One region of the Micromonospora sp. NPDC051924 genome, then DNA from elsewhere that is predicted to be linked to it. Evidence: riboswitches for the same ligand, from Rfam matches in the RefSeq annotation. Region 1 holds a riboswitch; each other region holds the start of a gene.
What was found. Region 1 has a riboswitch for cyclic di-AMP ahead of ACZ6S5_RS20075 (coiled-coil domain-containing protein). Riboswitches for the same ligand answer to the same signal wherever they lie in the genome.
Positions count from the first base shown of each region.

Region 2: another riboswitch for cyclic di-AMP. It lies ahead of ACZ6S5_RS03210 (transglycosylase family protein); the one in region 1 lies ahead of ACZ6S5_RS20075 (coiled-coil domain-containing protein).
Region 3: another riboswitch for cyclic di-AMP. It lies ahead of ACZ6S5_RS23435 (coiled-coil domain-containing protein); the one in region 1 lies ahead of ACZ6S5_RS20075 (coiled-coil domain-containing protein).
Region 4: another riboswitch for cyclic di-AMP. It lies ahead of ACZ6S5_RS19430 (C39 family peptidase); the one in region 1 lies ahead of ACZ6S5_RS20075 (coiled-coil domain-containing protein).

Region 1 covers NZ_JBVJJA010000024.1:71,840-79,200, reverse strand. Annotated here, with positions in the region: gene ACZ6S5_RS20115 (heavy metal translocating P-type ATPase) at 1-271, opposite strand, end outside; gene ACZ6S5_RS20110 (hypothetical protein) at 286-1,248, opposite strand; gene ACZ6S5_RS20105 (heavy-metal-associated domain-containing protein) at 1,284-1,493, opposite strand; gene ACZ6S5_RS20100 (metal-sensitive transcriptional regulator) at 1,647-1,946, shown strand; gene ACZ6S5_RS20095 (SHOCT domain-containing protein) at 2,019-2,306, shown strand; gene ACZ6S5_RS20090 (DUF305 domain-containing protein) at 2,364-2,996, opposite strand; gene ACZ6S5_RS20085 (hypothetical protein) at 3,083-3,601, opposite strand; gene ACZ6S5_RS20080 (YibE/F family protein) at 3,800-5,110, shown strand; cyclic di-AMP (ydaO/yuaA leader) riboswitch at 5,265-5,395, shown strand; gene ACZ6S5_RS20075 (coiled-coil domain-containing protein) at 5,401-6,417, shown strand; gene ACZ6S5_RS20070 (carbonic anhydrase) at 6,487-7,164, opposite strand.
Region 2 covers NZ_JBVJJA010000003.1:139,801-147,161, reverse strand. Annotated here, with positions in the region: gene ACZ6S5_RS03215 (glycoside hydrolase family 3 protein) at 1-1,004, shown strand, start outside; cyclic di-AMP (ydaO/yuaA leader) riboswitch at 1,191-1,363, shown strand; gene ACZ6S5_RS03210 (transglycosylase family protein) at 1,365-2,018, shown strand; gene ACZ6S5_RS03205 (MFS transporter) at 2,118-3,554, opposite strand; gene ACZ6S5_RS03200 (helix-turn-helix domain-containing protein) at 3,715-4,605, shown strand; gene ACZ6S5_RS03195 (radical SAM protein) at 4,602-5,687, shown strand; gene ACZ6S5_RS03190 (YbaB/EbfC family nucleoid-associated protein) at 5,765-6,226, shown strand; gene ACZ6S5_RS03185 (M4 family metallopeptidase) at 6,289-7,361, opposite strand, start outside.
Region 3 covers NZ_JBVJJA010000031.1:64,779-72,139, reverse strand. Annotated here, with positions in the region: partial or broken gene ACZ6S5_RS23450 (alpha/beta fold hydrolase) at 1-233, shown strand, start outside; gene ACZ6S5_RS23445 (HelD family protein) at 453-2,570, shown strand; gene ACZ6S5_RS23440 (cation diffusion facilitator family transporter) at 2,678-3,592, shown strand; cyclic di-AMP (ydaO/yuaA leader) riboswitch at 3,737-3,868, shown strand; gene ACZ6S5_RS23435 (coiled-coil domain-containing protein) at 3,874-4,941, shown strand; gene ACZ6S5_RS23430 (hypothetical protein) at 5,048-5,560, shown strand; gene ACZ6S5_RS23425 (SRPBCC family protein) at 5,562-6,017, opposite strand; gene ACZ6S5_RS23420 (1-phosphofructokinase family hexose kinase) at 6,182-7,162, shown strand; gene surE (5'/3'-nucleotidase SurE) at 7,159-7,361, shown strand, end outside.
Region 4 covers NZ_JBVJJA010000023.1:62,037-69,397, reverse strand. Annotated here, with positions in the region: gene ACZ6S5_RS19450 (polysaccharide pyruvyl transferase family protein) at 1-1,165, opposite strand, end outside; gene ACZ6S5_RS19445 (acyltransferase family protein) at 1,346-2,524, shown strand; gene ACZ6S5_RS19440 (hypothetical protein) at 2,768-3,124, shown strand; gene ACZ6S5_RS19435 (hypothetical protein) at 3,279-4,064, shown strand; cyclic di-AMP (ydaO/yuaA leader) riboswitch at 4,352-4,492, shown strand; gene ACZ6S5_RS19430 (C39 family peptidase) at 4,688-5,521, shown strand; gene ACZ6S5_RS19425 (alpha/beta fold hydrolase) at 5,640-6,392, shown strand; gene ACZ6S5_RS19420 (GyrI-like domain-containing protein) at 6,441-7,058, opposite strand; gene ACZ6S5_RS19415 (class I SAM-dependent methyltransferase) at 7,075-7,361, opposite strand, start outside.

The DNA of each region.
Region 1 (7,361 bases):
CGGTCGCCGCGTCGGCGGCCTGCGCCGGCGGGGGCGGTACGGCGGCCGTGTAGCCGGTCTTCTCCACCGTGGCGATCAGGTACGCCGGGGTGACGTCGTCGGCGTACCGGACGGTGGCCTTCTCGGTGGCGTAGTTGACCGTCGCCTCGACGCCGTCCAGCCGGTTGAGCTTCTTCTCGATCCGGGCGGCGCAGGAGGCGCAGGTCATGCCGCCGATCGCGAGTTCGATCCGATTCGGCGCGACCGGCAACGACTTCGCGGTCGAGGTCATCGCGGCACCTCCTGTCAGTTGTGTCCGTGACCCGGGGTGCCGTGGCCGGCGTCCGGGGTCGGTGCGGTGGTGGTGGTCGGCGCGGCCGGCGGCGGAACGTCGCCCACCACCACGGTGAACTCCGCGGTGTGCACCGCGTCGCCGTGCCGGAAGTCCAGGTAGAGGCGGTACGCCCCGGCCGAGGGCACCTCGGCGGCGAAGGTGACCGCCGGGCCGGCCGGGGTCCGCCCGTCGCCGGGCGCGCCCTCCGGGTGCACGTGCAGGTACGCCAGATCGCCCTGGCGCAGCGCCACCAGGTGCCCGTACGCCCCGAGGTAGGGCTGGAGGTCGGTGACCGGCCGCCCGTCCCGGCTGACGGTCAGGGTGAGCCGGCTGGACCGGCCGGGCTGCGGGGCGCCGGTCAGGGTGACCGTGTAGCCGTCGACGGTGGTGCTGGTGGCGGGTGCCGGCAGCGGCCGCTCGGCGAGCGCGCCGGGGACGGTGACGTCGACCCCGAGGGTCAGCGGCTCCCCGCCGGTCGGAGTGAAGTCGGCGAACGCCCGCCAGGCGCCCGGCCCGGCGAGCGGCGAGGCGACCCGCCAGGTGCCGTCGGCGGCCAGGTCCGGGTGAACGTGCCGGAAGCCGGACAGGTCGCGGCGGGCGACGATCAGGTGCATGCGCTTGTCGTGCGCCACGTCGAAGCGGGTGACCGGCCGGCCGTCCGGGCCGGTGATCCGGAAGGCGAACTCGCCGGCCGGGGCGGTAATCGGTTGCAGGGTGTAGCCGCGGTCGGAGACGAGCAGCCCGCCGGGCAGGTGGCCGGCGGCGTCGCCGCTCGCGTGGCCGGCGTCGGCGGAGTCGTGGTCGGGTGCGGTGGCGTCGTGGCGGGTCTCGGCGGCGGGGGTGACGGGGCCGGCCAGGTGACCGGCCCCGTACGCCGCGCCGAACACCGCCGCGAGGCCGAGGGCGAAGCCGCTCAGCTTAGTCGCCGTGTTCATCGTGGTACCTCGGTTCCTTCGGGTCTTCGGACCCGTCACGCCCCGACGAGGTCGTAACCGGCCTCGTCCACGGCGGCGCGGACGGCGTCCGTGTCCAACGGGCTCTCGCTGGTGACGGTGACCTGGCCGGAGGCCAGGTCCACCTGCACGTCGGTGACGCCCGCGAGGGCGCCGACCTCGGTGCTGACCGAGTTGACGCAGTGCCCGCAGGTCATGCCCTGCACCTGATAGGTGGTGTTGACCATCGCTACTCCCTTCCTGCCGCCCTCATCTTATACCCCCCAGGGGTAAGAGGTGGAGAGACGGCTGCCACTCTCGCCGTTGCCAATACCCGGTGGGGGTATCGGCGACAGATGCGACCGTACCATACCCCCGAGGGGTACGCTATCCTGGACGTCATGACCGCACCGACGACCCCGACCCGGGGCTACACCGCCAGCAAGGACCAGCTGCTCGCGCGGCTCCGCCGTATCGAGGGCCAGGTCCGCGGCATCGAGAAGATGGTCGAGGACGACCGCTACTGCATCGACGTGCTGACCCAGATCTCCGCCATCCAGGCCGCCCTGGACAAGGTCGGACTCGGCCTGCTCGACGGGCACGCCCGACACTGCATGCACGAGGGCGCCGCCGAGGGGCGCGCCGACGAGATGGCGACCGAGATGATGGCCGCCGTCGGCCGGCTGATGAAGCGCGGCTGACCAGGACTTCCGTCCCCCGGCGTCGGGTCGACCGACCCGGCCCGGACGAGCCGCCGTCAGCGTACGTTCAAGATGGCGACCGGGGCCGGCGCCACCCTCGCGCCGGACCGGCCGACCCTCGGGTACAGACGGGAGGGCGGCCAGATGATGTGGAACGGCCCGATGATGGGCTGGATGTGGATCTGGTCCCTGCTGGGGCTGGTGGTGCTGGTCGGGCTGGTGTGGCTGGTGATCCGCCTCACCGAGCGGGACCGCACCGGGAACACCCCCTCCTCGGCCCGGCGCGTCCTCGACGAGCGGTACGCCCGCGGCGAGATCGACGAGGAGGAGTACCGCCGCCGCCGCGCCGGCCTCGCCTGACCGGCCGACGCCGGGTGCCCGGGTCGCGGACGACCCCGGCACCCGGCGCGCTTCGGCTCAGAGCCGGTCGAGCATCTTCCGCATGGTGTCGATCTCACCCTGCTGAGCGGTGACGATCTGCTGGGCCAGCGCCTTGGCGTCCGGGTTGGCGCCCTGGGCCAGCTCGTCCTTCGCCATGGTGATCGCGCCCTCGTGGTGGGCGATCATCATGGTCAGGAACTGCTTGTCGAAGTCCGTGCCGGACGCCGCGGCGAGCTTCGTCATGTCGGCGTCGGACATCATCCCGGGCATGCCGTGATCCATCCCCGGCATGCCGTGCCCGGCGCTCGCCGACGGGGCCGGCCGGCCCCAGGCGGTGAGCCAGCCCGTCATGGTGGCGATCTCCGGCGCCTGGGCGCCCTTGATCTGCGCGGCCAGCTTCTTCAGCTCCGGGTCGGCGGCCCGGCTCTCGGCCAGCTCCGCCATCTGCACGGCCTGCTGGTGGTGCGGGATCATCATCTGGGCGAACATCACGTCCGCGTTTCCGAACGAGGCCGAGGCCCCGGCGGCGGGCGTGCCGGTGCCGCCCATGCCCGGCATGTCGTGGCCGGAACCGGACGTCGAGTTGCCGCCGCAGGCGGTGAGGACGAGGGCGGCGGTGGCGGTCGCGCCGGCCAGGGCGGCCCGACGCGCGAGGGTACGAGTGAACACGGTGGAAGAGCCTTTCGGTGTCGGAACGTAGGCAGCGGGCGGGGACGCGGGACGCCGGTGCTCCGGTGAACCCGCGTCGGACGCTCCTATCTGCGCAGCACCGACACCGTGGCGAGGCGTAGTCCGTACGGCCGGACCGGCGGGGCGCGCGGCCCGGCGGCGAGCCGGAGCGGTCCACCGACGGTCGGGCCGGCGGCCCACCGGGCTCCGAGCAGCACGGCGACCAGCAGTGCGACGGCGAACGCGCCGAGCACCGCCAGGCACACGTCCCAGCCGGACGGATGGCCACCGAGGTCGCCGAGCGGCAGGGCACGCAGGTGGCAGGCATCACCCGGGCAGTCCGGGGCCGTACCGGTGAGGACCGGGAGGTCCGCCATGGCGGCGAGGGCCGAATGAGCTGCCGGGCCGGCGAGAGCCGCGGGCGCTGCCAGTTCGGCGAGGGCCGCAGGCGCCGCCAGGTGGTGGCCGGTCCCGTCCTCCGTGCCGTGGTCGGCCGAGGTGTGCGTGCCGTGGCCAAGGGTGTGCATCGCGGTCAGCCCGACCAGGGTGCAGAGCAGCAGCAGGAGCCGGACCCACCGTCCGGTCGCCGCCGCCTCCGTCGCCACGGCAACCACGGTAGCGGGTGGCGCCGGGCGGCCCGGGAGGAACCGCCGGCCCCGTCCCGCGTCGGCCGCGCGGCGGGTCCCGCTGACTACCATTCCGGGCGACGACCCGGGCCTGCGTCACCCCGCGGGCACCCCCCGGCCGGCGAACCGACCGATCGGGTGACACCTATCCCGCTGTGAATCGTTGGGAGACTCGCGATGGGCGCCGACCACACTCGTCCCGCACCGTCCGCCCCGCCGGGCGTGCGGCGACTGCTCGTCGCCACGGTGGTGCCGCTCTTCGCGATCACGGTGATCGCCGCGCTGGTGCTCTGGCCCCGCGACACCCGGGAGCCGGCGAGCGGCCCGGACCTGCCGCGCTACCAGGGCACGGTGACCCGGGTGGTGACCGAGCCCTGCCCGGTGACGCCGGAGACCCCGGAGGGTGGTCCGGGCGGGTCCGAGGGTCCGTGCGGCACGGTCACCGTCGCCGCCGAGCAGGGGCCGGACGCCGGCCACCAGGTCGAGGCACCGGTCCCGTCCGGGCCGGGCGCGCCCCGGGTCGAGGTCGGCGACAGGATCATCCTGGTCGAGCTGACGGACCCGGCCGACCCGGCGACGAAGAGCTACAACATCGCCGAGCACCAGCGGGGTACGCCGCTGGTCTGGCTGGCCGTGCTCTTCGCCGTCGCCATCGTGGCCTTCGGCCGCTGGCGCGGGCTGGCCGCGCTGGGCGGTCTGGTCGCCAGCTTCGCCGTCCTGCTCGGCTTCGTGCTCCCCGGGATCGGCGCCGGCCAGCCGCCGCTGCTGGTCGCTATCGTCGGCGCCGCGCTGATCATGTTCGTGGTGCTCTACCTCACGCACGGCATCACCGCGCAGACCTCGGTGGCGGTCCTCGGCACCCTGGGCAGCCTGGTGCTCACCGGGGTCCTCGGCACGTTGGCCACCGCGGCCACCCACCTCACCGGCTTCGGCAGCGAGGACGCCACCACGCTCTCCATGTTCCAGCGGGACGTCGACCTGCACGGGCTGCTGCTCGCCGGCATCATCATCGGCTCGCTGGGCGTGCTGGACGACGTCACGGTCACCCAGGCGGCCACGGTCACCGAACTGGCGCACGCCAACCCGGGGCTGTCCCGGCGCCAGCTCTACCGGGCGGCCACCCGGGTGGGCCGGGCGCACATCGCGTCCACGGTCAACACCATCGTGCTGGCGTACGCGGGCGCGTCGCTCCCGCTGCTGCTCCTGCTCGTCGCCGACTCCCGGCCGGTCGGCGAGATCCTCACCAGTGAGTTCATGGCCCAGGAGATCGTCCGCAGCGCGGTGGCCACGCTCGGCCTGATCGCCGCCGTACCGCTGACCACCGGGCTGGCCGCGATGGTCACCACCGCCGGCCGGGGTGGGACCGCCAGCACGCCGGCCGGACCGGGCGGGCCGGTGACGCCGCGTCCGCCGGCGGCGCGGCACGACGTCCTGGCGGCGCTCGGGGAGCGGCACGGGCCGGAAAGGACCACGGAGCCGGCATGGTGACACTCCGCAGCGTGACCACCGATTTCAAACGCGACGCTGGTCACGCAGGGCCACGACGAAATAGGGCTTCTGGTCGGCTTCCGGACGTAGAACCCCGCACGCACTCTCGGGTAACCTCGCTCCCGGTCACCGCCGAAGGCGCGCAGCGGCGCCAGCGGTGCCACCGCCCAATCGCCCACGGGCGAGCCGGGGAACCAGGTACCTGGGGTGAATCCGCGCCAGCGGTAGGGGCCACTTCCGTCCCGAACCCGGCAGCTAACCCGGTCGGCGGTCGACGGAAGGGAACACTGTTGACGGCACCCCTGCGCCGCTGGTTGACACCCCTGGTGGCCGTGTTCGCCGCGTGCGCCGTCCTCGCCGGGCCCGCCCCGGCGCTGGCCGCGCCGACCAACCCCGCGCCCGCGGAGCACGAGGAGGACGGCGACCTCCTCATCACCGACGCCATCGCCCAGGCGAACAAGAACTACCTCCAGGCGAAGAACAAGCTGGAGAAGTCGAAGAAGCGCCAGCTCCAGCTGGCCCTGGAGGTCCGGGCGGCGCAGCAGCAACTCGACGCGCTGAGCCCGCAGGTCACCGCGATCGCGGCGCAGTCCTACCGGACCGGCCGGCTGGGTGCGATGACCATGCTGCTGGAGAGCAACACGCCCGACTCGTTCGTCCGCCGGGCCGCCGCGCTGGACGAGCTGAACATGGTGAACGCGCAGAAGCTCGCCGAGGTCAACGCGGCGAAGAACCGCGCCGAGCAGGCGAAGCTCGCCCTCGACGCCGAGGTGCGCGAGCAGCAGAAGCAGACCAACGTGATGGCCCGCGAGAAGGCCGAGACGGAGAAGGCACTGAAGTTGGTCGGCGGCATCGGCTTCACCGGCGGTCTGGTCTCGGCCACCTCCCCGGTTGCCCGGATGGGGCCCGGTCGGACGGCCGACGGCGACTGGAAGCCGGAGTCGTGCAGCGAGAACGACCCGACCACCTCCGGCTGCGTCACCCCGCGCACGCTGCACGCGTACAAGGAAGTGCGACGGGCCGGCTTCAATCGCTTCGCGGGCTGCTACCGCTCCGGTGGGCCGTGGGAGCATCCGAAGGGCCGGGCCTGCGACTGGTCGCTGCAGAAGAGCGGCTTCTCTCCCTGGCACAACAACGACACGCGGATGTACGGCAACAACGTCGCCGCCTTCCTCATCCGCAACGCCGACCGGCTGGGCATCTACTACGTGATCTGGAACCGGCAGATCTGGTTCCCGGCGACCGGTTGGAAGTCGTACAGCGGACCATCCAACCACACCGACCACGTGCACATGTCGCTGCTGTAGCGACCTCGTGCACCGGCAGGGGCCGTCCCGCACGTGCGGGACGGCCCCTGTGGCGTTTCCGGTATCGGTTCAGCCGGCGACGGTGGTGGGCGCCGGGTCCGTGGCCGCGGCCGGGCCGGGCAGCGTCGGGGTCGGCGTGCGGGCCGGTACCTCGGCCACCGTCCGCACCTCGCCCGCGCTGAGCCGGTACGACATGCCGACCACCCCGCACCGCCCGGCGGACACCCGCTCGGCGAGTACGGCGGAGCGGGCCAGCATGGCCTCCACGGTCTGCGCGATGTGGATGTCGACGATGCCGTCGACGTCCTCGACGCCCTCCCGGGCGGCCCGCAGCAGGCTGGGGGCGACGGCGTCCACCAGCGCGCCGAGGTGCCCGGCGGCGGACGTGCCGGTGCGCACCGACTCGCGGGCGGCCTGCACCGCGCCGCAGGAGTCGTGGCCGAGCACCACGACCAGCGGGGTGCCGAGGACGGTGACCGCGTACTCGACGCTGCCGAGCACCTCGGGCCCGACGGTGTGCCCGGCGGTACGGACCACGAAGAGGTCGCCGAGGCCCCGGTCGAAGATGATCTCGGCGGCGAGCCGGGAGTCGGAGCAGCCGACGATCACCGCGAACGGGTGCTGGCCGTCGGCGACGGCGGCGCGGTGGCCGGCATCCTGATTGGGATGGCGGGGGGCGCCGGTGACGAACCTGCGGTTACCGGCGGACAGCTCCGCGAGTGCCTGTTCCGGAGTGGTCGGCGTCAATGCAGTGCCTTCCTACGACCTGGTCGACCCGGCCGACGGCGGAGGCGGCCTCGCCGACCACCGTCACACGCAGCAGAAGGCGCGTCAAGGTTTACACGAAGCACGTTTCGTGCGTTGAACCACACTTGACGGCGGGCCGGGCGGCCACAGGTTCGGGGCCCGCCGGCGCGTTTCGGGACCGGGCCAGGGGCGGCCGA
Region 2 (7,361 bases), on a different contig from region 1:
GCGTGAAACTGCACGGCCACCAGTACCTGATCACCACCGTCCTCAAGGGAGAGCTCGGCTTCTCCGGCTTCGTCGTCTCCGACTGGAACGGCATCGACCAGATCGACGGCAGCGCCGGCTTCACCGCCGCCGAGGTGAGCACCGCGATCAACGCCGGCATCGACATGGTGATGGTGCCCACCGCCTGGAAGAGCTTCATCAGCACCCTGCGCGCCGAGGTGCAGAACGGGCACGTGCCGATGAGCCGGATCGACGATGCCAACCGCCGCATCCTCACGAAGAAGTTCGAACTGGGGCTCTTCGAGCGCCCGTACACCGACCGGAGCTGGACCCCGACGGTGGGCAACGCGGCCCACCGGGGCCTTGCCCGGCAGGCCGTGCGCCAGTCCCAGGTGCTGCTGAAGAACAGCGGCGGCGTCCTGCCGCTGGCCCGGGACAACAACAAGATCTTCGTGGCCGGCAAGAACGCCGACAACATCGGCAACCAGAGCGGCGGTTGGACCATCTCCTGGCAGGGCTCGTCGGGCAACATCACCCCCGGCACCACCATCCTCCAGGGCATCCGCGCCGCCGTCGGGCCGACCACCACGGTCACCTACAACCAGCGCGGCACCGGCATCGACGGGACCTACCGGGCCGCGATCGCGGTGGTCGGCGAGACACCGTACGCCGAGGGGCAGGGCGACCGGACCGGCAGCATGAGCCTGGACCGTGAGGACCTGCGCACTATTTCGACGCTGCGCAACGCCGGCGTGCCGGTGATCGTGGTGCTGGTCTCCGGCCGGCCGATGGACATCTCGGCCGAACTGCCCAGGTGGGACGCGCTGCTGGCCTCCTGGCTGCCCGGCACCGAGGGCGCCGGCGTCGCCGACGTCCTCTTCGGCGGGTACGCACCCACCGGCAAACTGCCGATGACCTGGATGAACTCGGTCAGCCAGCAGCCCATCAACGCCGGCGACGGGCAGGTGCCGCTCTTCCCGCAGGGCTACGGCCTGACGTACTGAAGGGACGCGTACGGGACCGGCGTGGACGGTCACTGTGGGTGATGAGCCCGCGTGTACGCCACGCCGGTTCCGCGCGCAACCCGAGCCGTGACGTCGTCGCTCGGCCGGGTGAAGAACTTCACAAGAAGTGGGCATTCGTCCGAAAGGGTTCCTAACGTCGTATCCGTTCGCGATCGCGGACACCACGGGCCGGTAACGCCTAATCCCGCCACCGGCCCGGCGGTACCTGGACCTCACGGCGGGAGCGGGGGACCCACACGTTCCTCGGTGCTCGACACCTCGGGGTGAAGCCGCCATCGGCGGCCGGGCTCCTCGGCCCGAACCCGACAGCTCACCTCGTCGGCGTGGAGGAAACCCAACATGGCAAGTGAACACGTCGCTCGTCACCGACGGACCACGCAGCGTCGCCTCGCCGTCGGGGCGCTCGTCGTCGGCGCCGCCACCGGCGCCGCCGCCATCCTCGGCCCGGCCGCACCGGCCAGCGCCTCCAGCGTCAACTGGGACGCCATCGCCCAGTGCGAGTCCGGCGGCAACTGGCACATCAACACCGGCAACGGCTACTACGGCGGCCTCCAGTTCTCCAAGAGCACCTGGAACGGCTACGGCGGTCAGACGTACGCCGCCCGCGCCGACCTGGCCAGCCGCAGCGAGCAGATCGCCATCGCCGAGAAGGTCCTCGACGGGCAGGGCATCGGCGCCTGGCCGGTGTGCGGCAAGAAGGGCGGCTCGTCCAAGCACTACTCGTCCAAGTCGGACGGTGGGTCGAAGAAGTCGACCAGGAAGGCCACCAAGGACCGGTCCTTCCGGGGTGACCGGCCGGCCACCCGCAAGCACCGCTCCACCACCCCGAGCACCGGCGGCACCTACGTCGTCAAGCCCGGTGACACCCTGTCCGAGATCGCCGACGCGCACCACCTCGTCGGCGGCTGGCAGGCGCTGTACGAGCGCAACAAGCGCGTGGTCGGTGCCGACCCGGGGCTGATCTTCCCGGGCCAGAAGCTGCGCCTGCGCTGAGGCACCACGGAATCCGGCCTCCCGGCGGATCCGCGCGGAACGCCCGACCGGGCAACCGGTCGGGCGTTCCGCGTCTCGCGCACTGACCCGGTGCCTCGCTCAGCCCGTCTCCGCCAGGCCCGACGCGGGCCCGGGCAGCAGGAACGCGGCGAGCCCGGCGCCGAGCAGACACCCGCCGGCGTTCGCGGCGATGGCGGCGGTGACGCCGTGGAGCACCGCCCCGCCGTCGGTGCCCAGGCCGTGCACCACCGCGGCCAGCACCGCGGACATCACCGGGATACCGACGGTGATGCCCACCTGCTGGCTGAGCGTGGCGATGCCGGTCGCCAGCCCCTGCTCGCCGTCGGGCAGGCCGGATGTCGCCGTCACCATGAAGCCGACGATCACCACCAGGTTGGCGACCCCACCGACGAACGTGGCGACGAGCAGCAGCAGCATCCACCCCCGGTCCGCACCGAGCAGGAGCAGCGGCGCGGTCGCGGCGGCCTGAGCCAGGAAACCGGCCACGATCGTTCGCCGGCCCCCCCAGGCGGCCACCAGCCGTGGCCCCAGCACGCCGCCGAGCACGGTGCCGATGCCGAGGACGGCGAAGGAACCGCCGGCGACCAGCGGCGGAAGCCCGAGCACTCGCTGCAGATAGAGGGTGAGCAGGAACACCAGGGACGTCTCGGTGGCGAAGGCGAGCAGCCCGAGGAGGTTGCCCCAGCGTACGGTCGGGCGGCGCAGCACCGCGGCGGGTACCAGCGGCGCGGCGGCCCGCCGCTCCACCGCCCCGAACGCGACCAGCAGCACGGCCCCCACGGCGAGCGCCGCCAAGGCTCGTCGGTCGGTCCACCCGTGTTCACCGGCGGCCGTCAGCCCGTACACGAACGCCAGCAACCCACCGGTGACGGTGAACGAGCCGGGCAGGTCGAGCCGGGGCCGCCGGGGTGGCCGGCTCTCGGCCACCACCAGCGGGGCCACGGCCAGCACCGCGGCCGCCACCACCGCGTTGACGAAGAACGCCCACCGCCAGCTCAGCAGGTCGGTCAGCAGGCCGCCGAGGATCGCCCCGGTGGTGAAGCCGGCGGCCATCAGCGCCCCGTTGAGGCCGAGCGCCCGGTCCCGGGCCGGACCTTCCGGGAACGTGGTGGTCAGCAGTGACAACGCGGCCGGGGTGACCGCTGCGGTGGCCAGGCCCTGGGCGACCCGCGCCGCGATCAGCACGCCGGGACCGGTGGCAAGACCGCCGACCAGCGACGAGAGGCCGAGCACCGCGATCCCGGCGAGGAACAGCCGGCGCCGGCCGAACAGGTCCGCGACCCGCCCGAACAGCAGCGTGAAACCGGCCGCGCAGAGCGCGAACGACGTGCCGATCCACTGCAGCGTGTCCAGCCCGAACCCGACCTCCCGGCCGATCACCGGAAGCGCGACGGTCAGGATGGAGAAGTCCACGGCGAGGGTGAAGCTCGCGGTGAGCAGCACGGCCAGCGCGAGCCCGGCACGCCGGGTCGGCGCCGGGCGCGGCGTGACGGCGGGGGAATCCAGACGGGTCATCGAGGTCCTTTCTTGCGGTCGACGGGACGTCCACGGGACGACCCGGGACCACCGTCGGTCCGGCCGGCGTGGCCGGCCAGCACCCTGCCCTGCCTGGTCTGCGGCTGCCTGTCACCGGCAGGGACAGGCAACGGGGTGCCGGACCGGGCAGGATGGGGCGATGACCGCACCGCACCGCCCGGGCGCCGGGGACCTCGGCGAATTCCTGCGCAGCCGGCGCGCCCGGCTCACCCCTGAAGACGTCGGCGTCGTCTCGTACGGCGCCCGACGGGTCCCCGGGTTGCGGCGGGAGGAGCTGGCCCAACTGGCCGGCGTCAGCGTCACCTACTACACGCGGCTGGAGCAGGGGCAGAGTGCCAACGCGTCGGACGCGGTCATCGAGGCGCTGGCCCGGGCCCTGCGGCTCACCGACGACGAGCTCGCCCACCTGCACGACCTGGCCCGGCCCCGGCCCGGCCGGCGGCGCCGGTCGGCGCGTCCCGACACCGCCGGCCGGGGCGTGCGGCAGTTGATCGCGGCGATGACCGAGGTGCCGGCGCTGGTGCTCGGCCGGCGTACCGAAGTGCTGGCCTGGAACCCTCTGGCGCATCGGCTCCTCGCCGGTCACCTCGACCTCGACGCCCCGGACCGGCCCGTGGACCGGCCCAACCTGACCCGGATGCTCTTTCTCGACTCGCACACCCGCGACCTGCACGTGCGGTGGGACGACGAGGCCGTCCGGGCGGTCGCCGGGCTGCGGCTGGTGGCCGGCCGGCACGCCGACGACCGGGAACTCGCCGAGCTGATCGGCGAGCTGTCGATGAAGAGCGCCGCCTTCGCCGCCCTGTGGTCCCGCCATCCGGTGCACACCTGCGTCTCCGGCGCCAAGCGGCTCCGGCACCCCGTGGTGGGAGAGTTCGACCTCGACTTCGAGATGCTGCACCTGCCCGGGGACGCCGGGCACCGGCTGATGACCTACCCGGCGGCGGCCGGTTCCCCGGCCGAGGCCGCACTCCGCCTGCTCCAGGCGGATCTCCGCGCCGAGCCGTTCCGCGTACGCCAGCGGGCGTGACCCGGGGTCGGACCCGGTTCCGGTTCGACCCCGTCGGCGGCAGCAGCCAGGTTTGGGCCCTCGGTACCGGGGCAACCCCGGGCATGCCGGTCGCCGTCGACGATCCGCCACTGCCGACGCGCCTCCAACTGGAGGTGACCGCCGCGTGCAACCTGCGCTGCCTGATGTGCCTGGTCCGCTACCGGCCGCCGGTCAACAAGCTGGCCGGCGCGATGCGCCCGGAGCTGTTCCACCGGGTGGTGGACGACACGCCCGGGCTGCGCGACCTCACCCTCCAGGGGCTCGGCGAGCCGCTGCTGTCGCCGTACCTCATGGAGATGATCGCGGCCGCGGTGGCGCGGGACATCGTGGTCGGGTTCAACACCAACGCCACCCTGCTGACCCGGCGGCGGGCCGAGGAGCTGGTGGCCAGCGGGGTGGGCTGGATGCACGTCTCGCTGGACGGCGCCCGGGCCGAGGCGTACGAGCGGGTGCGCGACGGCGCCGACTTCGACACGGTGCTGGCGAACCTGGCCGGCCTGGTGGCGGCGAAGCGGGCGGTGGGCAGCGACACCCCGTGGATCCGGGTCGTCTTCGTCGCCATGCGGGACACCGTCGACGAGCTGCCCGAGCTGGTCCGGCTGCTCGGCCGGGTCGGCGTCGACGAGCTGCACGTGCAGAACTTGTCGCACAGCTTCTCCGACGCCGACCCGGCCGGCCGGTACGCGGAGATCCGCGAGTTCACCGCCGACCAGGCGCTCTGGACCGGCGTGGACACGGAACGGGCCACCGAGGCCTTCACGCGGGCCGCGGCCGAGGCCGGCCGGCTCGGCGTACGCCTGCGCCTGCCCCGCACCGCCACGCCGCCCGACGGGCCCGGTTGCTCCTGGCCCTGGGACGCGGCCTACATCACCAGCACCGGCGTGGTGCAGCCCTGCTGCATGGTGATGGGCGACGACCGGGTGCGGCTCGGCACGGTGGGGGAGCGGTCCTTCCCGGAGATCTGGTACGGCGAGGAGTACCGGGCGTTCCGGCGGCGACTGGCCGGCGACACGCCGCCGGAGGTGTGTCAGGGCTGCTCCCTGTACCGGCGGACGTTCTGACGCGTGCGCGCACCGGTGCCGTCGGAGGCGGTTGCTATCGTCACGGTGCTCCGGAAAGACGTGAAGAAAGCGCGGCTATGACCAACGACCCGTTCTCCGCGGCCGCGAGCCTCGACGAGCTGCTCACCCAGACCCAGCAGGCGCTGACGTCCATGCGGGCCCGCGCCGCCGAGGACACCGACGCCGATCCCGGGCGGCTGCTGCGCGCCGAGGGGGCGGCGGCCGGCGGCCGGGTGCGGGCGGTGGCGGTCCAGGGTGGCCGCATTGAGTCCCTGACCGTCGACCCGGCCCTGGCCATGGCGGGGTGGGACAGCGTCCGCGGATCGGTCGTCGAGGCGGTCAACGCCGCCCTCGCCGAGCTCGACACGCAGGTCAGCTCCTCGGCCCGCGCCGACGTCGACGCCCTCGCCGCGCGCCTCGGCGGCCTTCAGGAGCAGTCGGTGCGCCAGATGGAGATGTTCAGCCAGGCGATGGAGGGCGTGGTCGCCCGGCTCAACCGGGCCGGGGACGGCGCTGCTCGGGTCGACCGCTCCGCATGAGGCGCTGACACGACGAAGCGGCCGGCCGTCGGGAGGACGACGACCGGCCGCTCCGGTGTTGATCAGCTCAGGTTGACCGCGGTGTCGTCGATGACGAACGAGGTCTGCAGGGAGCTGTCCTCAACCCCGCTGAACGAGATGGAGGCGGTGGTGCCGGCCAGCGACGAGACGTCGAAGGACTTCTGGACGTAGCCGGAGGCCGCGTTCACGTTGGAGTAGGTGGCCAGGGTGGTGCTGCCCGCCTTGACGGTCAGCTTGTCGTAGGCCGTGGAGCCCGACTCCGCGGTGTCGATGTGCAGCCAGAAGGTGAGGGTCGCCCGGCAACCCGACGGGATCGTCACCGACTGGGACAGGGTGTCGGTGTGCGACGAGCCGTAGCCGTCCATCCAGGCGTTCCAGGTGCCGCTGTGGGTGGGCTGACCCTGGGAGCCGTACTGGCCGATGACGCCGGAGGAGGCGGACCAGCTCACGTTGCCGGACTCGAAGCCGGGGTTGGCCAGCTTCTGGCCGGAGCAGGAGCCGGTGGGCGGCGGGGTGGTGGTGCCGGAGCAGGTCGGGTCACCCGACTGGGCCGGCACGCTGACCGCGTCCCAGGCGGCCTTGACGGTGTTGAACTCGGTGCAGCCGGTGCTGCCGTAGAGGTTCTTCGCCGCCTGCAGGGTCCAGGTGCGGTACTTCAGGTACGACGACGACGTGGTCTTCAGCAGCATCGCGTTGTACATGATCTTGATGGCCTTCTGGATGCCCAGGCCGGTCACGGTGCTGCCGTTGCAGGTCGGGCTGGTCGGCTGGCCGTTGGTCGGGTTGGTGCCCATGGCCAGCAGGTAGAACCAGTGGTTGCCCGGGCCGGCCGCGGCGTGCACCTCGGTGCTCGGGATGCTGCTGGAGTAGCAGTTCGGGTCGCCCAGCGCCGACGGGTTGTACATGTTGCGGATCGGGCCGCTGCCCACCAGGTTGACCTTCTCGCCGACCAGGAAGTCGGGAGCGTCGTAGGTGGACGGCTCGTTGGCGTACCACTCGGTGGCCGCGCCGAAGGTGTCGGCGACGAACTCCTGGGTGCCGCTGCCGGAGATGCCGCCCGGGGTGTGGTCGTCGATGCCGTGGCCGATCTCGTGCGCGACCACGTCCATCGAGC
Region 3 (7,361 bases), on a different contig from region 1:
ACCGGCTGGACACCCTGGCCGCGCTCGGCGACCTGCCGGCCGCCGCGCTGGTCGGCGACCGGGACCGGCTCACCCCGCCGCCGTGCGCCGAGTCGATCGCCGCGGCGCTGCCCACCACCGAGCTGACCGTCTGCCCGGGCGCCGGGCACATGCTCATGATGGAACGCCCCGACGAGGTCAACGCGGCCCTCGCCGCGGTGGTCGAGCGGGCGCTGGCCCGGCCGGCCGCGCGGACCCGCGCGGCCCGGGCCGCAACGACCTGCCCGAAGACGGTGGCGGGTGGGCGGCCGGGGGTGGAACCGGCCGGACAAGGGGTGGGAACGGCCGGATAACGGGCAACCGGCACGGGCGGGGCCCGGGTACCGGCATGGCCCTTGACAGGGGCCGGGGCGCCGGCCCGTACCCTCATTCAGCCCGCCGTGCCCGCCACGTGACCATCAGGAGCCCCCGCGTTGAGCGACCAGACCACCCTGGACCGGGAGATCGCCGTCGAGCAGCGGCACCTCGACCGGGTGTACGCCCGGCTCGCGGAGCTGCGTCGCGCCGCTGCCGAGGCCGAGCGGGAGGGCTACCAGCTGGCCCGGGTGGGCAACTTCGGCGCGCTGGTGGAGCGGGACGCGATGGTCTTCCACGCGGCGCAGCGCCGGCACGTGCTGGACGCCGAGCACGAGGGGCTGGTCTTCGGCCGGCTCGATCTACGGACCGGGCAGGTGCTGCACGTGGGCCGGCTCGGGGTGCGCGGGGAGAACGCCGAGACGCTGGTGGTGGACTGGCGGGCGCCCGCCGCCGCCGCGTTCTACCAGGCCACCCCGGCCGAGCCGATGGGCGTGGTACGCCGGCGCACGATCCAGTCGTCGGCGGAAAAGGTCACCCGGATCGAGGACGATCTGCTGGACCCGGAGTCCGCGCCGCCGGACCTGGCGGTGGTCGGCGACGGCGCGCTGCTGGCCACCCTGTCCCGGGCCACCGGGCGGGGCATGCGGGACATCGTCGCCACCATCCAGCGGGAGCAGGACGAGGCGATCCGCTCCCCTGGCAACGGCGTCACGATCGTCTCGGGCGGCCCGGGCACCGGCAAGACGGCGGTGGCCCTGCACCGCGCCGCGTACCTGCTCTACTCCGACCGGGCCCGGTACGCCGGCGGCGGCATCCTGGTGGTCGGCCCGTCCGGGGTGTTCGTCGAGTACATCGCCTCGGTGCTGCCCTCCCTCGGCGAGGAGACCGCCACCCTGCACTCGCTCGGCTCGCTCTTCCCCGGCATGTCGGCGACCCGCACCGACCCGCCCGAGGTGGCGGCGGTGAAGGGTTCGCTGCGGATGCGGCGGGTGCTGGAACGTGCGATCCGGGACGCCGCGCCGGACGCGCCGACCGAGCTGCGTCTGCTCTACCGGGGTGAGCTGCTCCGGCTGGAGCGGGCCGAGCTGGACGCGATCCGGGACCGGGCGTTGTCCCGTGGGGCGCGGCGCAACGAGGTGCGCCGGATGGGCTTCGACTCCGTCCTCGCCGCGCTCTACGCGCAGGCCCGCACGCTGCGGGTGGGCTGGTTGCCGGAGCAGCCCGCGTTCGAGGACGAGATCATCGAGCGCCCGGAGTTCCGGGAGTTCCTGAAGGGGTGGTGGCCGCGGCTGCACCCGCGGCACGTGCTCGGCTGGCTGGCCCGCCCCGAGCGGCTGCGCCGATACGCCGGCGGGGTGCTGTCCGGGGCGGAGATCCGGCTGCTGACCGAGGCGTACCGGAGCCTGGACACCGAGGGGCTGACCATCGCGGACGTGGCGCTCCTGGACGAGCTGGACGCGCTGCTGGGCAAGCCGGTCCAGCGGCAGCGGCCGAAGCGCGACCCGTTCCAGCTCGCCGGAGGCGTCCGCGAGCTGAGCACGTACGCCGACCGGCAGCGGGCGGCCCGGGCGGCCGCGCGGGAGCGCCCGGAGGACTACCGCGACTACGCCCACGTGGTGGTCGACGAGTCCCAGGACGTGTCGCCGATGCAGTGGCGGATGATCGGCCGGCGGGGCCGGCTGGCCTCCTGGACGGTGGTCGGCGACCCGGCGCAGACCGCCTGGACCGGCGACCCGCAGGAGCTGACCCGGGCCCGCGACCACGCGCTGGGACGCCGCCGCCGGTACCGCTACGAGCTGACCACCAACTACCGGAACTCGGCGGAGATCTTCGCGGTGGCGGCGGCGGAGATCCGCCGGCTCTACCCGGACCTGCCGCTGCCCACCGCGGTCCGCTCCACCGGTGTCGAACCGGTCGAGCTGGCGGTGCCCCCGGCTGAGCTGGCGCCGGCCACCATGGCGGCGGTCCGTGCCCTGCTGGCCGAGGTCGAGGGCACGGTCGGGGTGATCACCCCGGTGCCCCGCCGGGACGAGGTGGCCGGCTGGCTGGCCGGCCTCGGCGGCAACCGGCTCCAGGTGGTGACCAGCCTCCAGGCCAAGGGCATGGAGTACGACGGCGTGGCGCTGGTCGCCCCGAGCGAGATCCGGGCCGACCCGGGCTCCGGGGTGCGGACCCTCTACGTGGCGCTCTCCCGGGCCACCCAGCGCCTCACCACGCTCGACCCGGTGGGCTGAGCGGGACCCGACGGAGGCGGCCGACGGACATCCGACGTTCATTTGCACACATAGCGATGTGAACATAGATTGAGCCGGGCCGGGCCGACGGACGAGAGGGTGTGGGCGTGGGCGCAGGGCATGACCACAGCGGTGCGGTGACCAACGCCGCGCACCGCCACCGGGGTCGGCTCTGGGCCGCGTTCGGTCTGCTCACCGCCCTGATGCTGGTGGAGGCCGTGGCCGCGTTCGCCACCGGCTCGCTGGCCCTGCTCTCCGACGCCGGGCACATGTTCACCGACGTGCTCGGGATCGGGATGGCCCTCGCGGCGATCACCGCCACCCGCCGGGCCGACACCGACCCGCAGCGCACCTTCGGGCTCTACCGGCTGGAGGTGCTGGCCGCCCTGGCCAACGCGGTGCTGCTCGGCGCGGTCGCCGTCTACGTGCTGGTCGAGGCGGTCCGCCGGTTCGGCCGGCCGCCGGAGGTCCTCGCCGGCCCGATGCTCGCCGTGGCGGTGCTGGGCCTGCTCGCCAATCTCGCCGCCTTCGCGCTGCTGCGCTCCGGGGCGGAGGAGAGCATCAACCTGCGCGGGGCGTACCTGGAGGTGCTGGGCGACCTGCTCGGCTCGCTCGGGGTGATCGGCGCGGCCCTGGTCATCGCGGTGACCGACTGGTGGTGGGCCGACCCGCTCGTCGCGGTCGGGATCGGGTTGTTCATCCTGCCGCGCACCTGGCGGCTCGGCCGGGCCGCGGTACGGATCCTGGTGCAGGCCGCCCCCGAGCATCTCCAGGTGACCGCGGTGCACGACCGCCTGGCCGCGGTGCCCGGCGTCGCCGAGGTGCACGACCTGCACGTCTGGACCCTCACCTCCGGCATGGAGGTGGCCTCGGCGCACCTGACCATGAACCCCGGCGCGGAGGTCGGCGAGGTTCTCGCGGCGGCGCGGGCCGCGCTGCACGAGGACTTCCGCATCGACCACGCCACGTTGCAGATCGAACCCGGAGCGTCCGCCGGCGCCTGCGGGTCGGTCGAGTGGTAATTAGGACAATCTTAAATCCAAGTGGTTATTGTGCACTTATGCCGGCTTTAACCCCGACTGACCGGCCCGCGACCCGGGTCGGCTCGGCGGACCGCCGGTAGGCTCGGTCGCGGCCTCCGCCGGGCGGCGCCCATCGGCGCCCGGGGGTGGCCGTCGCCTAATCGCCGGAGCACGGCGAGCCGGGGAACCACGTACCTGGGGTGCATCCGCGTCAGCGGTAGGGATCTTCCGTCCCGAACCCGTCAGCTAACCCGGTCGGCGGTTGACGGAAGGACACCTGAATGCCATCAGTGGCACCTGTACGACGGACGGCCGCCCGGTTGGCGGCCCTGCTCGTCGCGGCGCTCGCCCTCGGCGTCGCGACCCTGCCGGTCTCCCCCGCCTCGGCGGCTTCCCCGACCGGCCTGCTCGCCGCCGCACCCGGCGACGACGAGGGCGGCACCCCGGCCCTGCGCGCCCAGCTCGACGCGGCCAGCAAGGGCTGGCTGGACGCGCGGACCGCGCTGAACCGCTCGGTCGCCCGGCAGAAGCAGCTCAACGCCCAGCTCACCACGATCAACGCCGAGCTGGGCAGCCGCGACGCCAAGGTCGGCGAGATCGCCGCGGTGGCGTACCGCAGCGGGCGGCTCGGCACCGCCCAGGCGTTGCTCGGCAGCAGCAGCCCGGAGGGCTTCCTCGACCGGGCCGCCGCGCTGTCCCAGGTCGCCGCCCATGAGGACCGGGCGCTGCGCGAGCTGCTCGACACCCGGGACCGGGCCACCCGTACCCAGGTCGCGCTCAACGGCGAGATCCAGGAGCAGCGCAAGCAGGTCGCGGTGATGGCCAAGCGCAAGCAGCAGGCCGAGCAGGCCCTGGAGGTGGCCAACCGGAAGGCGGCCGCCACGGACGGCAGCGGCACCCGGGGCACGTCCACCGCGACCGCCACCCCGGCGCCGCGCAACGCCGACGGGTCCTGGCCGCCGGAGTCGTGCAGCGTCAACGACCCGACGCCCGCCGACGGCTGCATCACCCCGCGTACGCTGCACGCCCTCCAGCAGGCCAAGGCCGCCGGGTTCACCCGGTACGTCTCCTGCTACCGGCCCAGCGGCTCGGGCGAGCACCCGAAGGGCCGGGCCTGCGACTTCGCCGCGCAGCAGGACGGCTTCGGCGGCGTGGCCACCGGCGGCGACAAGACGTACGGCAACAACCTGGCGGCCTACTTCATCCGCAACTCCGACGCGCTCGCCGTGCTCTACGTGATCTGGTACAAGCAGATCTGGCTTCCCAGCAGCGGGTGGAAGGCGTACAGCGGCGGGAACGGCGATCCGTCCAGCGACCACACCAACCACGTGCACCTGTCGGTCTACTGAGCCGGGGTGGCCCGCCGGCGGCGGGCCACCCTACGTCCGGCGACGTACGCCGGATGTCGTCCCCGACCCCACGACGCCCGCGACCCGGCGGCGGAGGATCGGCCGCATGAGCCGACTCTCCCCCACCGGGCGCAAGGCCCTGCTGACCCTCCACCTGGTCACCTCGATGGGCTGGCTCGGCGCGGACCTGGTGCTGCTCACCCTGGGCGTCGCCGGGCTGCGCGGGGCCGACCCCGAGATGGTCTACCCGACCGCCGGTCTGCTGGTGACCTGGCTGTTCGCACCGCTCAGCGTGGCGGTCTGGCTGGTCGGGGTGGCCAGCGCGCTGCTCACCCCCTGGGGCCTGCTGCGCTGGCGGTGGGTGCTGGTCAAGTTCGGCATCACCACCGTCATGCTCGGGCTGGTGCTCCTGCTGCTGACCCCCCGGATCCGGCACCTCGGCGAGCTGGGCGCCGCGGCCTCCACCCACCTTCGGGTCGACCTGGTCGTCGCGCCGAGCGTCTCCACCACGCTGCTGCTGATCGCCACGGTGCTGTCCACGTACAAGCCGTGGGGGCGGCTGCCACGGGCGACCGGGCCGGCGTCCCGCCGGGCGGTGCCGGCCGGGCGGGGCGCCTGAGTCAGGCCGTGCGCCCCTGTTCCAGGGTGGCGCCGAGCCGGCTGGCCAGGCCGAGATGGGCGGCACGGGCCTGCCGGAAGGCGTACCCGAACACGGGCGCTGGGGCGGAGAGGGTGATCTCCACGTCGATCCGCACCGCGCCGTCGGGCTCGTCCCGCAGCCGGGTGTGGTTGCGCACGGTGGTGGCCGGCTGCTGCCGGGCCACGGTCACCACCTCGTCCTCGTTCGCGATCAGCACGTCCGCCTGATAGGTGACCGGGAAGTGCAGCGGACCCAGCTCCAGCCGGTCGGTGATCGCGTAGCTGGCCAGGGCGCCGGGTCGGGGCGGCAGCTCGCGCACGCGGACGATCAGCGGATGCAGCTCGCCCTGCCGGGTCAGGTCGCTGAGCAGGGCGGACGCTTCCGCCCGGGTGCAGCGGGCCTGCACGGTGTAGCTGAAGGTGTCGCTGCTGAGCAACCCCGGACTCCCTCGCCGTCGACGGTTCGCACGATCGTCCCGTACCGGGGCCAACCTGGCAACGGTCGAAGGTCCCGCACCGCGCGGCATGACGCGGGACCGGCGGGGAATCCGGCCCGCCGGGACCGCGCGACGAGGAGGCCGGGCATGGACGGGAACGGCGGATGAGCGCGCACGTGATGGTCTTCGCCCCGACGCCCCGGCTCACGGTCACCGTCGACCAGCCGGCCGACCATCCCGAGCTGCACCTGCATCCGGGCGGGCAGGGGGTCTGGCAGGCCCGGATGATCCTCTCCCTCGGCGTGCCGGTGACCCTCTGCACCAGCCTCGGCGGCGAGATCGGCCAGGTGCTGGAACCGCTGCTGGTCAGCGAGGGGGTGCAGCTGAAGGTGGTGGTCCGCGACTCCGGCGGCAGCGGCGGGTACGTGCACGACCGTCGGGACGGCAGCCGGCGGGAGATCGTCGACGTGACCGGCCACCCGCTGAGCCGGCACGAGCTGGACGAGCTCTACAACCTCACCCTCGGCGAGGGGTTGCGGGCACCGGTCAGCGTGCTCAGCGGGCCGAGCCATCCCGCGCTGGTGCCGGCCGACCTCTACCGGCGGTTCGCCGCCGACCTGGGCGCCAACGGCAGCCGGGTGGTGGTGGACCTGCGCGGCGAGCACCTCAGCGCGGTGCTGGCCAGCGGGGTCTTCTTCCTCAAGGTCAGCCACGAGGAGCTGATCGCCGACGGGCGGGCCGGCGGCGACGACGAGCAGGAACTCACCCGGGCGATGTACGACCTGCACGCCACCGGCGCGGAGACCGTGGTGGTGAGCCGGGCGGAGCGGCCCGCGCTGGCCCTGGTCGACGGGGAGGTCTTCGAGGTGGAGCTGCCGAGACTGGAGGCGGCCGACCCGCGCGGCGCGGGCGACTCGATGACCGCCGGAGTGGCCGCGGTGGTGGCCCGGGGCGGCGACGTGCGGACCGCGATCCGCACCGGTGCGGCGGCCGGCGCGCTCAACGTGACCCGGCACGGGCTGGGCACCGGCCGGCTGGACTCGATCAGCGGGTTGGTGGAGCGGGTCCGGCTGGTGCCGGCCGGGACCCGGCCGCAGGAACGGACCACGCCGGACGAGCTGGCCGAACGGGCGGCCGAACGATGACGGTGCGGGTCCTGGTGACCAACGACGACGGCATCGCCGCGCCCGGCATCGAGGCGCTGGCGAAGGCGGCTCTGGACCGGGGGCTGGACGTGGTGGTGGCCGCGCCGCTGGAGGAGGCGAGCGGCACCAGCGCCGCGATGACCGCGGTGGAGCAGGAGGGACACGTGGTGGTCCACGACCACCCGCTGCCGGAACTTCC
Region 4 (7,361 bases), on a different contig from region 1:
GCGGCCGGACCGCCGGCGGGAACGACGTCTCCCGGACCTGCCGGTCGAAGCGGGCCGCGCTGTCCCCGTCGGCGAACGCGTTGCCCAGGTCGTGCCGGTCGAGGAAACGGATCATCGCCTCGAAGCGGGCCTTGTGCCCGTCGTTGAGCGCGGTGTAGTCGGCCTCCGCGTAGAGTTCGGCGGCGTCGACGTCGGCCGGCACGTCCCCCATGATCCGGTGGGGGATGCCGAAGTAGCGGGCCAGCTCCAGGGTGCGGGAGTCGTGGGCGAAGAGGTATCCGGGGGTGCCCGCCTGCAGCGCGGTGATGGTGCCGTGGATCCGGGTGCCGAACGCGAAGTCGAAACCGGAGAGGTAGTCGATCCAGGTCCACGGGTCGACGAACATCCGCACCCTGTCCTCGAGGAAGAGCGGATGGGTGCTGTGCACCGGCATGGCGCTGCTCTTGCCCCGGTGCTCCAGGGCGTCCCCGTAGAGCAGGGTGCCCAGGGTCCGCAGGTCCTGCGGGAGGTAGCGCAGGTTCGGGTAGCGCTCGTGGTGGGCCGTGACGATCTTGGCCATCGACTTGACGTACGGCGAGATGGTCAGGGCGACCCGGTCCTCCCGGTCCAGCGCCGCCTTGCCCTTCTCGATGCGCAGGCTGTCGCCGTGCAGGAACATCGACGGGCAGCCGATCTGCTCGACCGCCGAGAAGCCGAGCGCGCGCAGGTAGTCCTCGGTGACCTCGCCGCGTACGCCGATGGTGTGCGAGCGGTCCAGCACCGCCCGGCAGAAGGCCTTCACCGCGTCGTCGATCGGCCGCAGGTACTCCCGGTCGCCGTGCACGTTCGTCTGCGCGCCGACGCCGAGCACCACCACCGGTATCTTCAGCTTCTCGATCATCCGGGTCATCGACTGGAGTCGGTCGACGTAGCTGCGCCGGAACGCGTTGGCCAGCGGCACCACGAAGACGTCGTACCGCTCGTTGAGCTCCCGCGGGTCGTACGAGTCGGCCCGGAACTCGGTCGGGGTGATCTCCGCGGTCGAGGTGGCGAGCAACTTGTGGGCCGCGTGGCCGAAGACCAGGTTGCCGTTGTTGTCGCCGATCCAGTTCCGTTCGAAGGTCTCCTCGGGGCTGACCACGTCGAACGGGCCCTTCCGGGCACGCAGCAGGATCCGCTGGTGCATGGCGGTGTCCACCTCTCGTCCTGGGCACCGTGCGAGCGGCCGGCGGACCGCCCCCCGTGTCGTGCTGAACTGCAAGAAAAACGCAAGAAACAGGGAGTGTAGTGCATCGACACCCCCCGGCGGCTCCCCCGCGCGGATGAGTTTTCCCGGTTCGGACGGCACGCCGGTAGGGTCGCCGGAATGACCGCTGCCCCGCCGCCGGCCCGTCCGGCCCGGCTGCCCTCGCTGACCGGGCTGCGCTGGATCGCCGCCCTGCTGGTCTTCGGCTTCCACGTCGGCACCATGCGGATCATCGCCGAGCCCGACGTCAAGGCGGTGGTGGACAAGGTGTTCGCCCTCGGCCTGTCCGGGGTGGAGTTCTTCTTCGTCCTCAGTGGCTTTGTGCTGGTCTGGTCGTACCGGGACGGCGAGCCCCGGCGGACCTTCCTGCGTCGCCGGCTGGCCAAGATCTACCCGAACCACCTGGTGACGTTCGTGGTGGCGCTGGCCGTCGCGTTCTGGTTCGCCGACCCGGTCCCGCCGTGGGCCGCGCTCGGCAACCTCTTCCTGCTGCAGGCCTGGATCCCGCTCGACGGCTACTTCTACAGCGTCAACAACGTGAGCTGGTCGCTCTCCTGCGAGCTGGCCTTCTACCTCTGCCTGCCGTTCGTGCTGCCGCACCTGCGCCGCGCCCGGACCGGCCTGCTGTGGGCGGCGGTGGTCGCCGCACCCCTGCTCATCCTGGCCCTCTGGCCCGGCCAGCTGCTGGTGCCGGAGGAAGGCCGGTGGTGGTTCACCCAGATCTTCCCGGTCGTCCGGTCGCTGGAGTTCTGGATGGGCGTCGCCGCGGCCGAGCTGATGCGTCGGGGCCGCTGGCGGGGGCCGAACCTGACCGTGGCCAGCCTGCTCTTCGTCGTCACCTGGGCGGTGGCCGCGCAGTGGATCCGCGCCGAGTTCTGGGCGGCCCTGCTCGCGGTCGCGTACCTCCTGGTCATCACCGCCGCCGCGGACGCGGACGTGCGCGGTCGGCGGACGCCGTGGCGGTCCCGCCCGATGGTCTGGCTCGGTGAGGTTTCGTTCGCCTTCTACCTGGTGCACGTCCTGGTGATGCGGACCGTGCTGCGGCTCACCGGCGACTGGGGGGAGGGCCTGCGCGGCTGGTGGGGGCCGCTCTTCGCGCTCGGCTTCCTGCTGGTCAACCTGCTGCTCGCCGCCGCCCTGCACCGGTGGGTGGAGCTACCGATCATGCGCCGACTGGGATCGTCCCGTCGGGTCCGCGCGCGGGCCGCCGCGCCGTCGGTCCCGGCCCCCGCCGGGCCGGTCGCGCTCCCCGCCCCGCCGCGCCCCGTCGAGTACGCCGGCCGGCGCGACCGGGCCTGAGCGGAGCCCGCCGCCGCGCCAAGATGGGCACTGATTCACGGAAAGCGTGGCCATTCCACGCCCGGAGGCCACTCTTTCCGTGAATGAGGCGCCTCGGAACCTGCGTGCGGCGGGGTGATGTCCACAGTGGGCGGTGTGGTGGACGAGGGTGGCGCGACACGCCGTTCGACGGTGCGAGCGTGGCGGCGGCGGCGGTAGGTTGGAGCCGTGCTCCCGATTGCGCTCACCTGTCCCGTGTGGTGGGTGGCGCGCTGGACCGCCCGCATGCTGGCCAGCCTGGCCGTGGTCGTCGCCTTCTCGCTCGGTGCCGCCTCGCTGCCCGTCGGCGCGACCGCGCACGCCGCGCCCCGGCCATCCGGTGTCCCGGCCGAGCACGTCGTCCAGGGCGGTTCCGCCCTTCCCGGCGCCGCCCACCGGTCGGTGATCCGCCGGTCCGACCCCGTCGGACGGACCGTGGGATCGGACCTGGCCGCGACCGTCCCGGCCGGCGTGCCGGCGTCGCCGCAGCGCCCGGTCCGGGTGGTCCCGGTCGACCGGGAGCAGGTCCTGGTCGGGGCGGTCCCGGCGACCGTCGGCTCCCGGGCCCCGCCCGCCCGCTGAACGTCGGGCGGCTCCGGCCCACCCTCGCCGTACCACCGAACCTCACCCCCGCACCCGCCCGGCGGCGGCCCGGCGGCGCATCCCCGACGGTCGCGCCCCGCGCCACCGGCCGTGCGGACCTCTCCACCACGACGTTCCCCGTGAGGTGCCGATCATGGAAAAGACCGTTCTCCACCACTTCCTCACCACCGTTCCCGAGGCCACCGCCATCTGGTCCGCGCTGCTCCTGCTCGCCCTCGGCGTCCTCGCCGTGCTGGTCGCCCGGCCGGAGCGGGACACCCCGCCCGAGGTGGCCCCCGATCCGGCCGCCGAGGAGGCCGCCCGCCGCGCCGACCTGAGCCGGTACGCCGACGAGGTGGCGGTGGCGGCCGCCGGGGCCGCGCAGACCGCCCGCCGCCGCCGCGAGCAGTGGCTCGCCGCCCAGGGCGAGGTCGGGCAGGCCTGGCGGGCGTACGACGAGGCCGAGGTCCTCGCCCGCCGCCTCGCCGGCGCCGCCGCGCTGCCCGAGCCGCGTACACCCCGCACCCCGGCCGAGTACGCGGCCCGGGAGCGCTGGCTGCACCACGCCGCGATGGCGGCGCACTGGCGGGGCGACCTGACCGCCCGGCAGTTGGCCGACGTGCTCGCCCACCGCAACGGCTGGGACCCCCGCCGGCACCCGGCCGGGCAGGAGATCGTCCTGGCCCGGGCGGTACGCGAGCACCGGCGCTCCGGCTGGCGGACCGCCGCCGAGCGGGAGCAGCGGGCGTGGCGGGACGCCGAGTTGGCCGCCGACGCGGCTCGCGTCCTGGCCGCCGAGGCGTACGCGGCCGCCACGGCACTGCGTCCGGGCGTGGTGCCGGCGCGGTCGGCCGAGCCGGTGACCCGGCAGCCCGCTCCGGTGCCGGCCGCCCCGGCCGTGACCACCCGTGCGCGCTGGCGCCCGGCCCGGGTGGGCTGAATCGTTACCCGAATGTGGTGAGCCCCGTCACGGGATGCCCGAAACGGTCATCGGGAACAGCTCGGGCGATCGACTCCCGCAATTCCGGGCCGCTCGCTACCCGATGTCCGATTGTTGCCCGACAGTTCCGACATAACTGCTCGTCCCATTGAGTAACGTCAGTGATCGGCTGTTCCGGTCAGAGTAATGATGTTCGAGGTTTACGCAGGTGGGGACGCTTGGCAGGTGGCGTACCCGCCGGTAGTGTCGGCGCGTCCGGTGCGGTTTTCGATCGCAAGAGGCGACGCCGTGCCGACCCGCTCAATCGTGATCTCACGAACCGGGGACCCAGTGCAACACCGGGGTGAATCCGCGAGCTTCGGCCGCGGTAGGGCGTACTTCCCGCCCGAATCCGTCAGCTAACCCGGTAGGCGGTGTAGGAAGGAGTCCCATCCTCGTGCCGACCACCCCCCGATCCTCTCCCCGCCTCCACGGCGCACCGGTGCCGGCGCTCGCCTGACAGCGTCCAAGCACCCCCGGCAGCCCGGCCACTCCGGGCGCTTCCCTTCCCGCGGCCACCCCGCCCCACGAACGCGCGTGAGTTCCTCCGCGCGGCGGGCGGGCGTGTGCCGCTCCGGCCCCCCGTGGAGGAACACGTGAAGCACCACCTGAAGCGACAGCTGCGCCGCCTCGCGACCGAGCGCCCGTACCAGATCGTCGCCGGCTCGGCCGCGGCGCTCGTCCTGGCCGGCGGCACCGGCGCCGCCCTGGCTGCCACCAACGACTCGCCGGTGCGCCAGCAGCACACCGCCGCCGTCGCCGAGTTGGCCCCGCAGCTGGGTCAGGTCGCCGCCGAGGCCAAGATCGCCGCACCATCGTCGCCGTCCGCTTCGCCGAGCGCGTCGCCCACGGCGAAGGCCAGCACCGCCAAGGCCGACCCGGACGTCACGAAGAAGGCCAAGCCGAAGCCCCCGTCGACCAAGGTCCTCGACTACACCTACGAGGCGCAGACCGCCTACTGGAACTGCGGCCCGGCCGCGGTGCGCAACGCGCTCAGCGCGAGCGGCGTCGAGACCACCCAGGACGCGATGGTCGCCCCGCTGAACGCCGGCGAGAACGGCACCAACTCCGCCGAGGACACCACCCGCGGGCTCAACCAGATGCTCAAGGGCAACCCGTGGCGGACCCACATGATCCCCGGCAGCCCCACCCCGGCCCAGATGGACCAGCTCCAGGCCGACGTGGTCAAGGCCGTCACCGACGGCCGTGGCGTGGTCGCCAACATCGTCGGCGACGCCACCGACACCGACGGCGGCTGGCACTCCTTCTCCGGCGGCCACTACATCGCGGTGGTCGGCTACAAGAACGACGGCCGCACCGTCCGGATCGCCGACTCGGCCGACCCGTCGGTGCCGGCGTACTGGATGAGCACCATCGACCTGGCGAACTGGATGGCCACCCGCGGCTACTCCGCCTGATCGCACCCCGCCCCGTCGGGCCCCGGCTCCCCCCCGAGCCGGGGCCCGACGTCGTCTGTCGGACTCCACGGCCGTCCCGTCTCGCGCGTCGTGTCCGTCCGATGGCACACTGCGCCGTATGGGTGACGCGACGGGTACCCGCCATCTGCTGCTGTTGCACGGCATGGGCGCCACCGGCGAGGTGTGGCTGCCCTGGGCGCCGCTGTTGGAGCGCCGCTGGGCGGGCCGCTGGCTCGCCCCCGACCTGGCCGGCCACGGCTGGTCCCCGCCGCTGCCCGAATACTCCTTCGAAGCCCTCGCCCGCCGGGTGCTGGAGGGGCTCGGCCCGGTCGCCGAACGGCTCGGTGCCCGGGACCGCCTCGTGGTGCTCGGGCACTCCCTCGGCGGAGTGGTGGCGCTGGCCCTGGCGGCGCGGTCCCGGGGGTTGCCGGTGGACGCCGTGGTGGGGCTGGGCATCAAGGTCGTCTGGTCCCCGGCCGAGCTGGCGAAGGCCGGCGAGCTGGCCGGGCGGCCGGTGACCTGGTTCGCCAGCCGGGACGAGGCGGCCCGGCGCTACCTGCGCGTCTCCGGGCTGGCCGGGCTGTTCGCCCCGGACCATCCGGTGGTGGACGCCGGGCTGCGCCGGGAGGACGGCCGCTGGCGGCTGGCCATGGACCCGGCCGCCTTCGCGGTGGGGGAGCCGCGGCTGCCCGCCCTGCTCGCCGCGACCGACGTGCCGGTGCTGCTGGCCCGGGGCGAGCAGGATCCGATGGTGTCCGACGCGCAGCTCAAGGAGCTGGGCGTGCCGGTCGCCACGTTGCCGGGGCTCGGCCACAACGCCCACGTCGAGGACCCGGAGGCGGTGCTCACCCTGCTCGACCCGTACCTGTGAGGACCTGATGCAGTCGCACCTGGCCGAGGTGGAACGCGTGCGTGGTGGTCAGCGACGGGCCACGGGTTGGCGCAGGATGGTCCGCAGCTTCGCCGGCTCGGTCCTCCGCGGGTCGCTGAGATAGATCTCGTGGTGCGGCCCGTTGAACGTGAGGCCGTTGGCCGGCATGAACTCATGGTGGAGGCGCTCGAGCACGGGACCCTCGTCGTCGTACGAGCCGACGTGCAGGGCCTGCACGGACAATCCCTCGGCGTACCGCTCGAACCGTATCTGGTTCGCTGCCGGCAGGTGTTTCTTGGTGGCGGCCAGCCGGACCGCCTCGTCCACCACGTCAGCGGTGATCCACCCAGGCTGTGTGATCATCATGGTCCATCGCCACTCGCCTTTGGCCCGAGTCACGAAGGCGGCCGGATCATCGGCTGACCACAAGCCCTCCAGCGGAGCGACGACATGGTCCCGGCCGAGCCGCTGCTTGCTGGCGAACTTCAGCGCGTACGAAACGGCGTACAACGCTGCCAGCGCATCCTGGTAGGACTTTGACGTGTTGGGGTCGCCCTCGCCGTCGACCATCAGGAACGGCAGCTCGGGCACATCCACGAGCTGGAAGCTGCCGGCGCGGGCGGCATAGAGGTCCTTACGATCCCGCTTGATGTCCGACTTCGCCATGGTCCTCTCCACTCCGCTATGCGGGGTCCGGGCGGCGCAGCGTCAGCGACTGGAACCGGTGGCCGCGACCGACGTCGACGGGGTGGAAGTCCACGACGTCGAACCATGCGGTGGCGAAGCCGAGTAACTGCTCATCGGTGCGCCACGAGAAGAAGCGCGGTGGCACGTACTCGTCGCCGTCGATGGGACCTTCGGCGGTTTCGTTGCCGCCGTACATGCCGGCGAAGAAGAGCCCGCCGGGGCGCAGCACCGCCCGGATCGCCGCCAGGACTGCGGGCAGGTCGTGGTTGGGCACGTGCAGCA